3 regions of the Bacillus sp. AL-1R genome follow, and region 1 is predicted to be linked to each of the others. Evidence: riboswitches for the same ligand, from Rfam matches in the RefSeq annotation. Region 1 holds a riboswitch; each other region holds the start of a gene.
What was found. A riboswitch is a leader RNA that binds a small molecule or an ion and turns the genes downstream of it on or off. The one in region 1 is predicted to bind S-adenosylmethionine.
Positions count from the first base shown of each region.

Region 2: linked by a shared signal. The riboswitch ahead of ACSBO6_RS08565 (2,3-diketo-5-methylthiopentyl-1-phosphate enolase) and the one ahead of ACSBO6_RS09895 (bifunctional homocysteine S-methyltransferase/methylenetetrahydrofolate reductase) in region 1 are both predicted to bind S-adenosylmethionine.
Region 3: linked by a shared signal. The riboswitch ahead of ACSBO6_RS03225 (methionine ABC transporter ATP-binding protein) and the one ahead of ACSBO6_RS09895 (bifunctional homocysteine S-methyltransferase/methylenetetrahydrofolate reductase) in region 1 are both predicted to bind S-adenosylmethionine.

Region 1 covers NZ_CP197469.1:2,105,647-2,109,948, reverse strand. Annotated here, with positions in the region: gene ACSBO6_RS09895 (bifunctional homocysteine S-methyltransferase/methylenetetrahydrofolate reductase) at 1-1,281, opposite strand, end outside; SAM riboswitch class I at 1,362-1,465, opposite strand; gene ACSBO6_RS09890 (terpene cyclase/mutase family protein) at 1,581-3,446, opposite strand; gene ACSBO6_RS09885 (hypothetical protein) at 3,461-3,748, opposite strand; gene ACSBO6_RS09880 (hypothetical protein) at 3,987-4,302, shown strand, end outside.
Region 2 covers NZ_CP197469.1:1,815,275-1,819,576, reverse strand. Annotated here, with positions in the region: gene ACSBO6_RS08570 (pyridoxal phosphate-dependent aminotransferase) at 1-1,036, shown strand, start outside; SAM riboswitch class I at 1,095-1,198, shown strand; gene ACSBO6_RS08565 (2,3-diketo-5-methylthiopentyl-1-phosphate enolase) at 1,263-2,483, shown strand; gene ACSBO6_RS08560 (2-hydroxy-3-keto-5-methylthiopentenyl-1-phosphate phosphatase) at 2,490-3,143, shown strand; gene ACSBO6_RS08555 (methylthioribulose 1-phosphate dehydratase) at 3,140-3,766, shown strand; gene ACSBO6_RS08550 (cupin domain-containing protein) at 3,783-4,295, shown strand.
Region 3 covers NZ_CP197469.1:677,376-681,677, reverse strand. Annotated here, with positions in the region: gene ACSBO6_RS03230 (methionine ABC transporter permease) at 1-207, opposite strand, end outside; gene ACSBO6_RS03225 (methionine ABC transporter ATP-binding protein) at 197-1,213, opposite strand; SAM riboswitch class I at 1,389-1,506, opposite strand; gene ACSBO6_RS03220 (hypothetical protein) at 1,797-2,231, opposite strand; gene ACSBO6_RS03215 (ASCH domain-containing protein) at 2,237-2,587, opposite strand; gene pdxR (MocR-like pyridoxine biosynthesis transcription factor PdxR) at 2,746-4,152, opposite strand; gene ACSBO6_RS03205 (DMT family transporter) at 4,272-4,302, shown strand, end outside.

The DNA of each region.
Region 1 (4,302 bases):
TGAAGTTGCACCTGGAAAATCTCCTACCCTTGCTGGATCACCTGTTATAGCTAGAACCTCATTTAATCCTAAAGTTGCTAACCCCATTAAATGAGATTGGAGTCCAATCATATTCCGATCTCTACAAGTTAGATGCGTCAAGACCGGTACATCCAGTCTTTGAAGCAGGGATGCCATCGCCACATTCGAAATTCTAGGTGAAGCTAAAGGATTATCTGCTAAGGTGATTGCATCAGCCCCTGCTCTATGTAATGCCTTCGCTCCTTCAAAAAACTTTCTTGTTTGTAATGTTTTTGGCGGATCTAGCTCTGCAATGATTGTCGTTTTATTTTTTGCCTTTTCTGCTAGCGTTTCATTCTTTTGCTCTACTTGCTTTGGAATTGTAATTTTAATTGCTCTGTTTTTCACTTCTTTTTTTGTAACAGGCTGTAAAGTATCAATCTTACTTCGTAAAGCAGCGATATGCGCTGGTGTTGTACCGCAGCATCCACCGATTAATCTTACACCTTGTTCAATAAATGGTTTTGCCATATCTTCAAAATATTCTGGATTCGATTTGTATACGTATTTCCCCTCAGTGTATAGCGGTAATCCTGAATTTGGGAATGCCGATAAATAACCATTTGTCGGTAATGAAACTGTATTTAATGACTCCAGCATATGAAGAGGTCCAAGATGACAATTGATTCCGACTACATCTGCACCTAAATCTACTAAATTAGGAAGAATTTTTTCAATATATTGCCCACTTTGCATGACGCCAATTTCTTGTAGTGTTACTTGGGCAATGATTGGTAAATCGGTTCTTCCTCTTAATAGATTGACAGCATCATATAATTCATTTTCATCATAAAATGTTTCAAGCATAATCCCATCTACGCCTTCTTCTAGTAAGGCTGAAGCTTGCTCAAGTATCATCATCTCACGTTCTAAAGCTGTCGTAAAAGTAGAACCTACATATTTCATTCCACCGATCCCACCAATTACTAAAGCTCTTCCTTTTGAAGCCGCTCTAGCATTTCTAACAGCCATTTGATTGATTTGCTTAACAAGCTTCTCCAAACCATATTGTCTCAGTTTTCCGGCATTAGCACCGTATGAATTAGTTTGAATCACTTCTGCGCCAGCATCTATATATTGTTCATGTATATGAATGATCCGATCACGCTCAGTAATATTAAGTTCTTCAAAACAACTGTGAAGTCCGCCAGAGTACAAAAGTGTTCCCATTGCGCCATCACCTAAAACAATTCCATCCTTTAACTTTTCCAATAAGCCCATTCAATCACTTCCCGTTTATATAAAATAAAAAACGCCATTCTCTCAACAAAATGAGAGAATGACGTTAAAGTACAGATTACGCCTTATCTCTCATGTTTTAAACATGCTGGATTTAGCACTTTTTAGCTTTCGCTAAAGTTGCCGGGTTTCATAGGGCCAGTCCCTCCACCGCTCTCGATAAGGATTATTTAGTTGTTATATTGAATATAAAACAGTTTACTATATTTATATGTTAAAGAAAAGACATTTATGGAAAGATTTTCAAAAATAAATATATTTTGTTAACATAATAGTATTATTTAACTATTTTTATAATGTGCTAGTGCTAATAGCGGATAAATTTCATTATAGCTATGATAGTGGATATAAAACTGACCGGGTAAGCCTAATCCTGTTGGGTAAGTTAATGCTTTATTAGTCAAATCAGTTTGATTCGTTAAAAATTTAATTCCTTTTCTAATTACTTCATCTTCTTTATTGCGAATTGAAAGTAAAGCATCAACTGCCCAGGCTGTTTGACTAGGAGTACTATATTTTAAAGGAACATATTTATTTTTAACAGCTGAAAGACCCGATTCTCCCCACCCTCCGTCTTCGTTTTGAATACTAACTAACCATTTCTCAGCTTTTTTAATTGCCTCATGATTTTTAGGAATCCCTACTGCTCTAAGACCAGTAATCGCTGCCCAAGTTCCATAAATATAACAAATTCCCCACCTACCATACCAGCTGCCATTTCTTTTTTGGTTTTTTAAAAGCCAATCAACTGCCTTTTTCACAATCGGGTCATCGTTTGAAATGGACGTATAATATCCAATAAATTCTAAAATGCGACCTGTTAAATCTGCAGTGGAAGGATCAATGATTGCATCTTTTGCATTTTCAATTGGCACAAATGTTAGCCACTTATTCGTTACATTTTTTTCAAATGCTCCCCAACCACCATCTTCATTTTGAAGTCCAAGTAAAAAATGTACCCCTCTTAACCAACGATCATGAATTGTGGATTGATCTAAAGCGCTTCTTGCTAATGCCCTTAAAGCAGCACCAGTATCATCATTATCTGGGATAAAAGAATTAACATCGGAAAAACCCCAACCACCAGGACTTACATTTTTAACATGAATCTTCCAATCACCAATACTATTCTGTTGTTTTTTAATTAAGTAACTTATCGATTTCGATACAATCGGATCACTTACTTTGTAACCAGCTTCTTGTATGGCATATGACAATAATGCAGTATCCCAAACTTTTGATGGCGAATTTTGAATATGAATTCCTGCTTCAGTATCAGCTGCATATGAAAGAAGTCCCTGTAGCGCATTTTGAATAACAGATGAAGTAGTTTCATAGCCTAAAGCCATTAAGGCATAAATCATATAAAACGTCGAAGTAGCATAGCTATAAAAAGTTCCATTTGTTTCAATACGATCAAGCATAAAGTTCTTTGCCTTTTCATATCCCTTTTGCTGAAAATAAAGAGGATATGAAGCTAACTTCTTTCCTTCTTCAAGTAAAAATTGATAAAAACTCCCTCGTTCTTCATAAAACCAATCTACCTCACTAGTTTCCATAAGATGATCGATATTTAGATCGTCATCCAATTTCACTTTAAATCGCTTATTTATACAAATGATCATTGGAACTAAATGAACTCTAGCATAATTGCTTAAATCAAATAAACTTAACGGTATTTTATCTGGCAGTAAAAAATAACTCATCGGAAAGTAAAATAATTTGGGATACTCAATCAAACCATGAGTAGCCAGAATCACCTTTAACATAAAATGTGTTTTTTTAATACCACCGTTTTCACGAATAAATTTTTCAGCTTTTTTCATACTTAAATGTTCTTTTGTATACTTTTTTGAGATTAATAAAGCTATGTAAGCTTGTACCGTTGCATTTAAGTTTCCTTCTTTTTCATCTTCGTATAATTTCCAGGCTCCATTTGGATATTGAAGATTGATGATTCGATCAATAATCCCGTCCATTACCTTTTGATTTTTGTATTCAAGATCATTCATTAATAAAATCATAAAACTATCCGTCATTAATGAACCTTCAAAACAAAATTCCCAAGTTCCATCTTCATCTTGTTTTGTTCTTAATCGTTTGATCCGCTCATCAATATTTCGTAAAACAATATTTTCGAGGTCCATTTTACCACCTCAGTTCAATTTTTTTCTAGCTGATGGTATTTCCCCATCCTTGTTGAATGGTCCATTTTAATTTCTTCTTGTTCAACATTACCTTCCATGTTTATTTTTTTACTAAAATAAACAATCGAAATAATAAATGCTAGAAAGCTAAATGGTAAAACAATTATTTTAAATCCGAACCACGTAAAAGAATGTAAAATATGAAAATAACTACCTAATAATAAGCAATAAGTAAGTAATATCAGGTCGAACACAATTACACCCAAAAATGATTTTACTATTTTTATTAAAAAAGGATTCATCTAGATCACACTCCTTTACTAATCTATGATTTAAATGTGAAATAATACGAATTTTTCTGTGTAATTAGTACCTGTTACTCTGGAAAACTACAATTTATTATGGGAATTTCATGAAAAAAATTTACTATAAAAATTCCCCCCTAAATTATTTAAATCTGAGAAATCTATTTAATGTCTAATCAAAATCTATTAAAAGTGAATATAGTGAGAGTAATGATAGAAAGGAGTGTTTTATACGATGGCAGCAGAATTTAATGATTTTAAAGAATTAATAGAAGAAATTCAAGAGATGATTGCAGCAGCTAATCTAGATGGCTCAATCAATTTTAATTTTTTCAACATTGAAATCAAAAAGAATCGCGTCCAAGTCGAACAAAGAGCTGAAGGCGGAGGACAAATTAATCGAAACGTTGGCATGAATGCAAATCAAGGCGGTCAAAACGCTAGAAACAATAGCCAAACATCAAATGACCATTCGCAATTTGCAGATGGAAATGGTAGAAGCGGTATTGCTGGTAAAAATAATGATGAATTAGGCGGACAACAAGGAATTA
Region 2 (4,302 bases), 290 kb from region 1:
TATTAAAGCACTACAAAAATCTGTTGAAAACCCTTTAACTCATCGTTATTCTCCGTTTAGAGGATTGAGCTCTTTAAAAAAAGCTGTTGTCGAATTTTACAAACGAGAGTATGATGTTGATTTAGACCCAGAGGAAGAAGTAGCCATATTATTCGGTGGTAAAGCTGGATTAGTTGAGCTACCACTTTGTTTATGTGACCCAGGAGATACAATTTTAGTACCTGACCCAGGCTACCCAGACTATTTATCTGGTATATCCCTTTCCAAAACAGTACCATACATGCTCCCATTACTTGAGCAAAATCAATTTTTACCAGATTATCAATTAATTCCTCATGATGTTTTGGATGCTAGTAAAATATTATTTATCAATTATCCAAATAATCCAACAGGTGCTATAGCAACAGAAGAATTTTTTAAAGAAACAGTTGAGCTTGCAAAAAATAATAATATTACAGTTTGTCATGATTTTGCATATGGTGCATTTGGTTTTGACGGCAAAAAACCTTTAAGTTATCTTCAAACACCAGGAGCAAAGGAATGCGGGATTGAAATCTATACCCTTTCTAAAACTTATAATATGGCGGGTTGGAGAATCGGTTTTGCAGTTGGAAATAAAGAGGTCATTTCAGCAATTAATCTATTACAGGATCATCTTTATGTTAGCATCTTCCCTGCTGTTCAAGAAGCTGCAGTAGCCGCTCTAACTCAATCGCAAGATAGTGTAAAACAACTTTTAGCTCTTTATGAAGAGCGTAGAAATGTATTTATTAGTGGCTGCCATGAAATCGGCTGGGAAGTAACAGCACCAGCAGGTTCGTTTTTTGCCTGGTTAAGGATTCCATCAGGTTTTACATCACAGGAATTTGCTGATCTATTACTTGAAAAAGCACATATCGCAGTTGCTCCAGGAAATGGATTTGGAGAGTATGGTGAAGGTTATGTAAGAGTCGGTCTCCTTTCAGATACTGATCGATTGAAAGAAGCAGTTGCTAGATTAAAAGAGATTGAAATATTTTCTAAATTTAATGTTTGACAATTATGATTGTTCATGAAATAATGCGATTAGATTAAGTATTCAAAATTAAATATTAACTTTATTCAGAGTAGGTGGAGGGACCGAGCCCGATGAAACCCGGCAACCGGCTAGTTAACTAGTACGGTGCTAATTCTCGCAGCATTTGCTGGCAGATAAGGTGTAGGTAAACCTCTCCTTAGTGGAGAGGTTTTTTGTTTGATTAAAACTTTTTGGAGGTTTTGAAATGAGTGGAGTAATAGCAACTTACCAAGTTTATGATAAAAATCATCATTTGGAAAAAAAGGCAGAGGCAATTGCGTTAGGTTTAACGGTTGGTTCTTGGACGAATTTACCTCAAAATGATCAAATTCAATTACAAAAACATAAAGGCAAAGTACTTTCAGTTCGTGAATTAGATTGCGAAGAAAATATCGTTAACTTTTTAGGGTATAAACCGACAAAAGGAATGATTGAAATCTACTATCCTAGCTTAAATTTCACCTCTGATCTACCAGCTATTTTAACGACTGTTTTCGGTAAGCTATCCCTTGATGGAGAAGTCAAACTAATTGATTTAAATTTTACTGATGATATTCTATCTCTTTTTCCAGGTCCAAAATTTGGTATTAAAGGCATTCGAGAGAAATTGGACGTCTATGATCGACCTTTATTAATGAGCATTTTCAAATCAATTATCGGCAGAGATATTCAATACATTTCAGACGAATTAAAAAAGCAAGCTTTAGGTGGTGTTGATTTAATTAAAGATGACGAGATTCTTTTTGACACAAATACATCAATAACGGATCGTGTTACGTACGGTAAAAATATATTGAACCAAGTTTATGAGAAAACAGGACATAAAACATTATATGCCGTGAATTTAACTGGCCGTACATATGAACTAAAAGAAAAAGCATTACGTGCAGTTGAAGCTGGGGCCGATGTATTTTTATTAAATGTATTCTCGTATGGAATTGATGTACTGCAAGGTTTGGCAGAAGATCCATCAATTAATATTCCAATTATGGCTCATCCTGCAGTATCAGGTGCATATACAGCATCACCAATTTATGGAATCGACGCTGGATTATTACTAGGGAAACTTTTACGAATTGCTGGTGCAGATTTTAGTCTTTTCCCTTCTCCATATGGATCCGTTGCATTACAAAAAGAGACAGCTTTAAAAATTGCTGAAAATTTAACGATATCAAATGGATTAAAAGAAACTTTTCCAGTACCATCTGCTGGAATTCACCCAGGTCTTGTGCCTCAATTAATTCAAGATTTTGGAATTGAGCAAGTCATCAATGCTGGTGGCGGTGTTCATGGTCATCCGGACGGTCCAATTGGTGGAGGGAATGCATTTAGAGAAGCAATTTCAGCAACACTTTCTGGAGTTGAGCTAGAAGACTACGCACTTCCAAATACATCATTACAAAAAGCATTACAACTTTGGGGGTAAACAACAATGGCAATAAAGATTTTTTGTGATTTTGATGGAACAATTACTGAAGGGGACAATATCGTTAATTTAATTAAAGAATTTGCTCCTCCCTCTGTAAGTGAACAAATAAATGACGTATTAAATGGCAATCTATCGATTCGAGAAGGCGTAGAGAAAATGTTTGCTACAATTCCTTCATCGAAAAAACAAGAAATGACCGATTTTGTAATTGATCGAACTGTCATTCGAGATGGTTTTAGCGATTTTATTCAATTTGTAAGAGCTCAACAATATGAGTTAAAAGTTGTAAGTGGTGGACTAGACTTTTTCGTTCATCCAATATTAGCCGATTACCTTCCACTTTCGGATGTTTTATGTAATCGTACTGACTTTACAGGTCAAACGGTAAAAATTCATTGGGATCACTCTTGTGATGAAAACTGTACGAATGATTGTGGAATGTGTAAGCCATCTGTTAAAAGAAAGTTTAGTGAATCAAATGATTTTATCATCGTCATTGGCGATTCAATTACTGACTTACAAATTGCCAAAGAAGCCAATTTAATTTTTGCTCGAGATTTCTTAAAAGATAAATGCAAAGAATTATCTTTACCTTTTATTTCTTTTGAAAATTTCTATGATATTCGAGCTTCATTAGAAAAGGAGGTGCTAGTATGAAGAACTTTTTCAAACATTATGATGAAATCCGCGAGGTAAAAAAAGTACTTGCAAAACGAGATTGGTTTTTAGGAACTAGCGGAAACTTATCAATTAAAGTAAATGATGAACCTTTAAACTTTTTAGTTACAACTAGTGGTAAAGATAAAACGAAACATACTTATGACGATTTTTTACTCGTTAATGAATTTGACCAATCTGTTTGGGATGAATCAAAAAAACCATCAGCTGAAGCCATTTTACATCGTCTAATTTATCAACACACGAATGCAAAGTGTGTTCTTCATGTACACACTTTAGCAAATAATTTTATAACAAAAGATTTTCCAGATCAGGATGAGTTATCCTTTTCTGGGATCGAAATCATTAAAGCATTAGGACTATGGGAAGAAGATGCAGAAATTACCATTCCAATTATAAAAAATCATGCGCATATCCCTACTCTTGCAAATGAATTTCTACCTCATATTAAAAATGATCATGGTGCTGTACTAATTCATAATCATGGTATAACAGTATGGGCCGAATCAGCATTTGAAGCTAAAAAACAGTTAGAAGCTTATGAGTTTCTATTTCAATACGCATTACAAAGTATACAAAAAAATTTATTTATAAAGAATTAATTTGGAGGAATGAAGAATGGCAACTATTTGGGTAGAAAAAAAAGATTATCATATTACAAGTAATGTGGAAGTAAAAGCATATTTAGAAGAACAAGGTGTAATTTACGAAAATTGGAATATTGAACAATTACATAGTTCGTTACAAGAAAAATTTATTTTATCAGATGAAGAAAAAGCAGCAATTCTTGAAACGTTTAAAGCTGAAATCGACAGTATTTCATCAAGACGTGGCTATTTAGCGAGCGATATTATTACTCTTTCAGAAGCAACGCCAAATCTTGATGAATTACTTAAAAACTTCAATCGTGAACATCATCATACAGATGACGAAGTACGCTTCATTGTAAGTGGTCACGGTACGTTTATTATCGAAGGAAATGAAGGCTTTTTCCATGTTAATTTGAATCCTGGAGATTTAATTTCAGTACCACCAAATGTACGCCACTACTTCACTTTAGCAGAGGATCGTAAAGTAGTAGCTGTTCGATTATTTGTTACGACTGAAGGTTGGGTACCGATTTACGAATAATTTGATA
Region 3 (4,302 bases), 1.4 Mb from region 1:
TACAGATCGAACAATATTAATAATGGTATTTAACAAAGTAAATAAAGGTTTATTTTCCATTATATGACCTGGCCTTGTTACTACTAGGATAATTCCTAAAGGCAATCCTATGATTGTGCCAAAAATAAATGATCCTAGCACAGTTAGAAATGTATCTTGAGTTGCCTGCAAAAACTGTGGCCAAAAGAATTCCCAATTAAGCTCCATTTAATTCAACCTCCCTTACATCGATCCCCTTCTCTGAAATAAATTTAATCGCTTTTGAGCTTTCCTCTTTTGTTCCCTCTAATGCTACAAGTAAATTTCCATATGGCCTTTCTTGTAGCTCTGTAATCGACCCATAAAGAATATTTAAATGAATATCGAATTTTTTTAGAACCTCTGATAATAATGGATTGGCTGCCTTTTCACCTAGAAAGACTAATTGATAATATTTCCCCTTTGATAATGTTTTCGATAGCTTAGACGGCACCTCATTTTGTAATACAGTGTTAACAAAATTCTTTGTAATACCTTTTTTTGGATTCGTAAAGACATCGTATACATTACCTTCTTCGACAATTTCTCCATTATCAATGACGGCCACTTTATCACATAAATCACGAATTACACTCATTTCATGGGTAATAAGGAAAATTGTAAGATTATAAGATTTATTAACCTTCCTTAAAAGCTCTAATACATTCTTTGTTGTTTCAGGGTCTAATGCAGACGTAGCTTCATCACATAACAAAAGATCTGGGTCTGTTACGAGTGCCCTTGCTATTCCCACTCTTTGCTTTTGTCCCCCCGATAAATGTCCCGGATATACATCCTGCTTCCCCGTAAGTCCAACAAATTCAATTAATTCCATTACTTTTTCCTGAACGTCCCGTTTCTTCTTACCTTCAAGGTATAACGGCATTGCTATATTATCAAATACCGTTTTAGCTGAAAGTAGATTAAAATGCTGGAATACGACACCAATTTTTCTACGTGTCTTACGTAACTCTTCATCATTTAATGTCATCAGATTCAATCCATCAATTAAAACTGATCCTTCTGTTGGCTCTTCAAGTCTATTTAAACAACGAATTAGTGTACTTTTTCCCGCTCCGGAAAATCCAATGATTCCATAAATCTCCCCTTTCTCGATTTTCATATTAATATTATTTAAAGCTTTAATAGGCGGTCTTCCAGGATAAACCTTAGAGACATTTTTAATCTCAATCAAATTACTTCCTCCAATGCAAGTTATTCCAATCACTATATCTTAGTAAACAGATTTGAAAACTAGGTTTTATATCTATGTTTCACCCTTTTTCTTCTATGGCTCTACAACAAAAAACCCCTCTTCTTATCCAATAAGACAGATAAGAAGAGGGGTTAAAATTTATAAGCCACTTTACTTCTTATCTTTCAAATCGCTTGAACGATTTGCAGGAATTAGCACGGTATTTGTTACGAAATAACAAACCCGTTGCCGAGGTATCGTAGGGCCAGTCCCTCCACCTCTCTGGATAAGTAATAGAATTTATTAAGTTTTTAAATGATTGAGTTCATGTTATATCTCTTTTTGAAAAACGTCAAGAATTTTTTTAAAAATCTGTTAAAAAAATTGCGTTTAAAAATAGCATCTTCTTTACTAACAGTGTTTGGTATAGGGATTATGTCATTCGTTTTTATAAAAAGAATCTATTTTACACTCCATTCGAAATAGGTCTAAATACTTATTTTTATTTCATTTTAATAAAGAGCAAAAAAGCAGACAATGTCCCTTGAATAAAAAAGAACCTGTCTGCTTAATTGAATTGTGCCTACCATAATGTAGGCTTTACTACCATAAACCATAACATAACCATTAAAAGAGCGATATAAATCCAGATTGAACGACGAAGCAAGTGAATCAACAATTTCTTGTCTTGATTTGGTTCACTAAATTTTTTAATCGTTGGTGAAAAAGCTCTAGCTAGAAAAAATAATGAACTCACCAAAAGAAGAATAGTCATCACGATCCAAGAGGTCTTCCACGACCAATGGCCTACTAGTACCAACAAGACCCCCGATCCAACCAGCACATGCCCAGCATGCTTTGCCAATCTGACAGCAAACCGGAATACATCCAAATAGCTCTGTTGTATCGCGGACTGTGTGGTATGCAGCTTTTTTAGTATCGGAATCAATACAAAAAAAGGACCAATCGATAAAATTACACTAGCAATATGTATGTAAAGAAGCAGTCTATACAGCATAGATATTAATCTTGAATCAGACGAAACTCATGAACCCATACCCTCATTTTTGGCAACCAAGGCATTCCAGGATGGATTGATAGAATCGATTGCTTATACTCTTCTACAGTCGGATAGCCTTCTTGCTTAGCATCCTCATCTGTCAATTCACCTAAGGCTTGAGAATATACTTTTTCAACAACATACTGTTGATTTTGAAGAGTCATTATTTCTCCAACATCTGCATATCTCCCGTTACGGCGAGTAGCTGTTTTTTCTCCTGCCAATACTTTTTCGATATCCTCTTTAAGCGTAACAAGGCGCTCAATCGTACATGTTTTTGGCGGTAAAGCGCTAGTTTCATTTTGATTTGTCATATAAACCATTCTCCATTTCAACTTAATTTTATAGTAAATACTATTAAAAAAACGACTAATTCCATTTTAAATAAATTAGTACAAAAATAGCAAATTTTATTTATGAATAATGCAATAAGTAGCAAACAACAAAGCCTTTAATGTTGACCGACTATCCATCACTTTTTATATTTTGTGAACCATGCAGTAAATAATAATCGAATTGCCTCTTCAATCTCCGTCTCAGATAAAATAGCAAATCCAAGTAAAACTGTATTTTTTGGAATGTTCCCTTCGCTATAGTACATTGAAACTGGATATACTTTTATACTATAATCAGCTGCTCTTTTTATTAATTCTTCTTCTAACATTCCATTATAAACCTTTAATAAAATATGTAAGCCAGAATCTTCTCCGATCACCTTCACTTTATTGGAAAAGTACCTTTCGATCGCCGAGACAAGTACATCTCTCTTTTTCCGATATACAACTCTCATTTTATGAATATGCTTTTCCCAATGACCTTCGTTTAAAAATCTTCGGATAATCTCTTGATCGATTCTTGAAACACTTTGCGTGTAAAATAAATAGTTTGATTGATACAATTTGATAAGCTGTTCTGGTAATACCATATAGCTCATTCGTAATGAAGGGAGTAAAGCTTTAGAAAATGTACCCATATATATTACGTGTCCTTCTGTATCAAGCCCTTGCAATGCTGGAATTGGTTTTCCAGAGTAACGAAATTCACTATCATAATCATCTTCAATAATATAGCGTCCATACTCCTCTTGTGCCCATTGTAAAAGTTGTACCCTTCTTTTAATTGGCATAATCATTCCACAAGGAAATTGATGGGATGGGGTAACAAACATAACATTCGCATTGCTAGATTCTAAAGCTGTAATCGAGATCCCCTCCTCATCAAGTGGGATCATTTGAACATTGTCTTTTCCCTTTTCAAAGACAACCAACTTTTGATGATACCCTGGGTTTTCAACTGCAAAACGCTTTCCCTTTAGTAACTGAAACAATATTTTTATTAAAAATTGTGTTCCGGCTCCTATTACAATTTGACTCGCTTGGCAATTAACCCCTCTTGATTCATATAAATATTTCGCAATCTCTTCACGCAGACAGAATTCACCTTGAGGGTGGCCAAGAAATAAAAGGTCCTTATTTTCTAGTTGCCATACTTCATTTGAGATTTTTCTATAAACAGAGAAGGGAAATGTCTTTGCATCTACCCCCGTTTGAGTAAAGTCATATTTATATACTTTTTCTCTGTATAATACTTCCTTAACGACTTCTCCTTTTTTTGCTGTATGTATTATTTGCTCAATTTCACATACAAAATACCCCTTTCGTGGAACCGATTCAATATACCCTTCTGCCAGGAGTTGTTCATATGTTGATTCTACTGTATTTTTACTTACTTCCAAATGCATAGCTAACTTTCTTTTTGCTGGAAGCTTAGTCATTGGAGAGATTTTTCCACTTCTTATTTCGGCTTTTATATACTCATATAACTGTACATACAATGGTATTTTGCTTTCTACATTCAAATTTGGCGTTAAATCTATCATGAAATCTGACCCCTTAAAGAAACGATTTCCTGACACTACATATAGTACCAGAGTTTATTTATAATTTCTTTTATCATGTAAATCTATAAAAATCAATCTTTGAAAGGAGCAACATGATCATGCAAAACAGCAGACGTCTTGGACTATTTA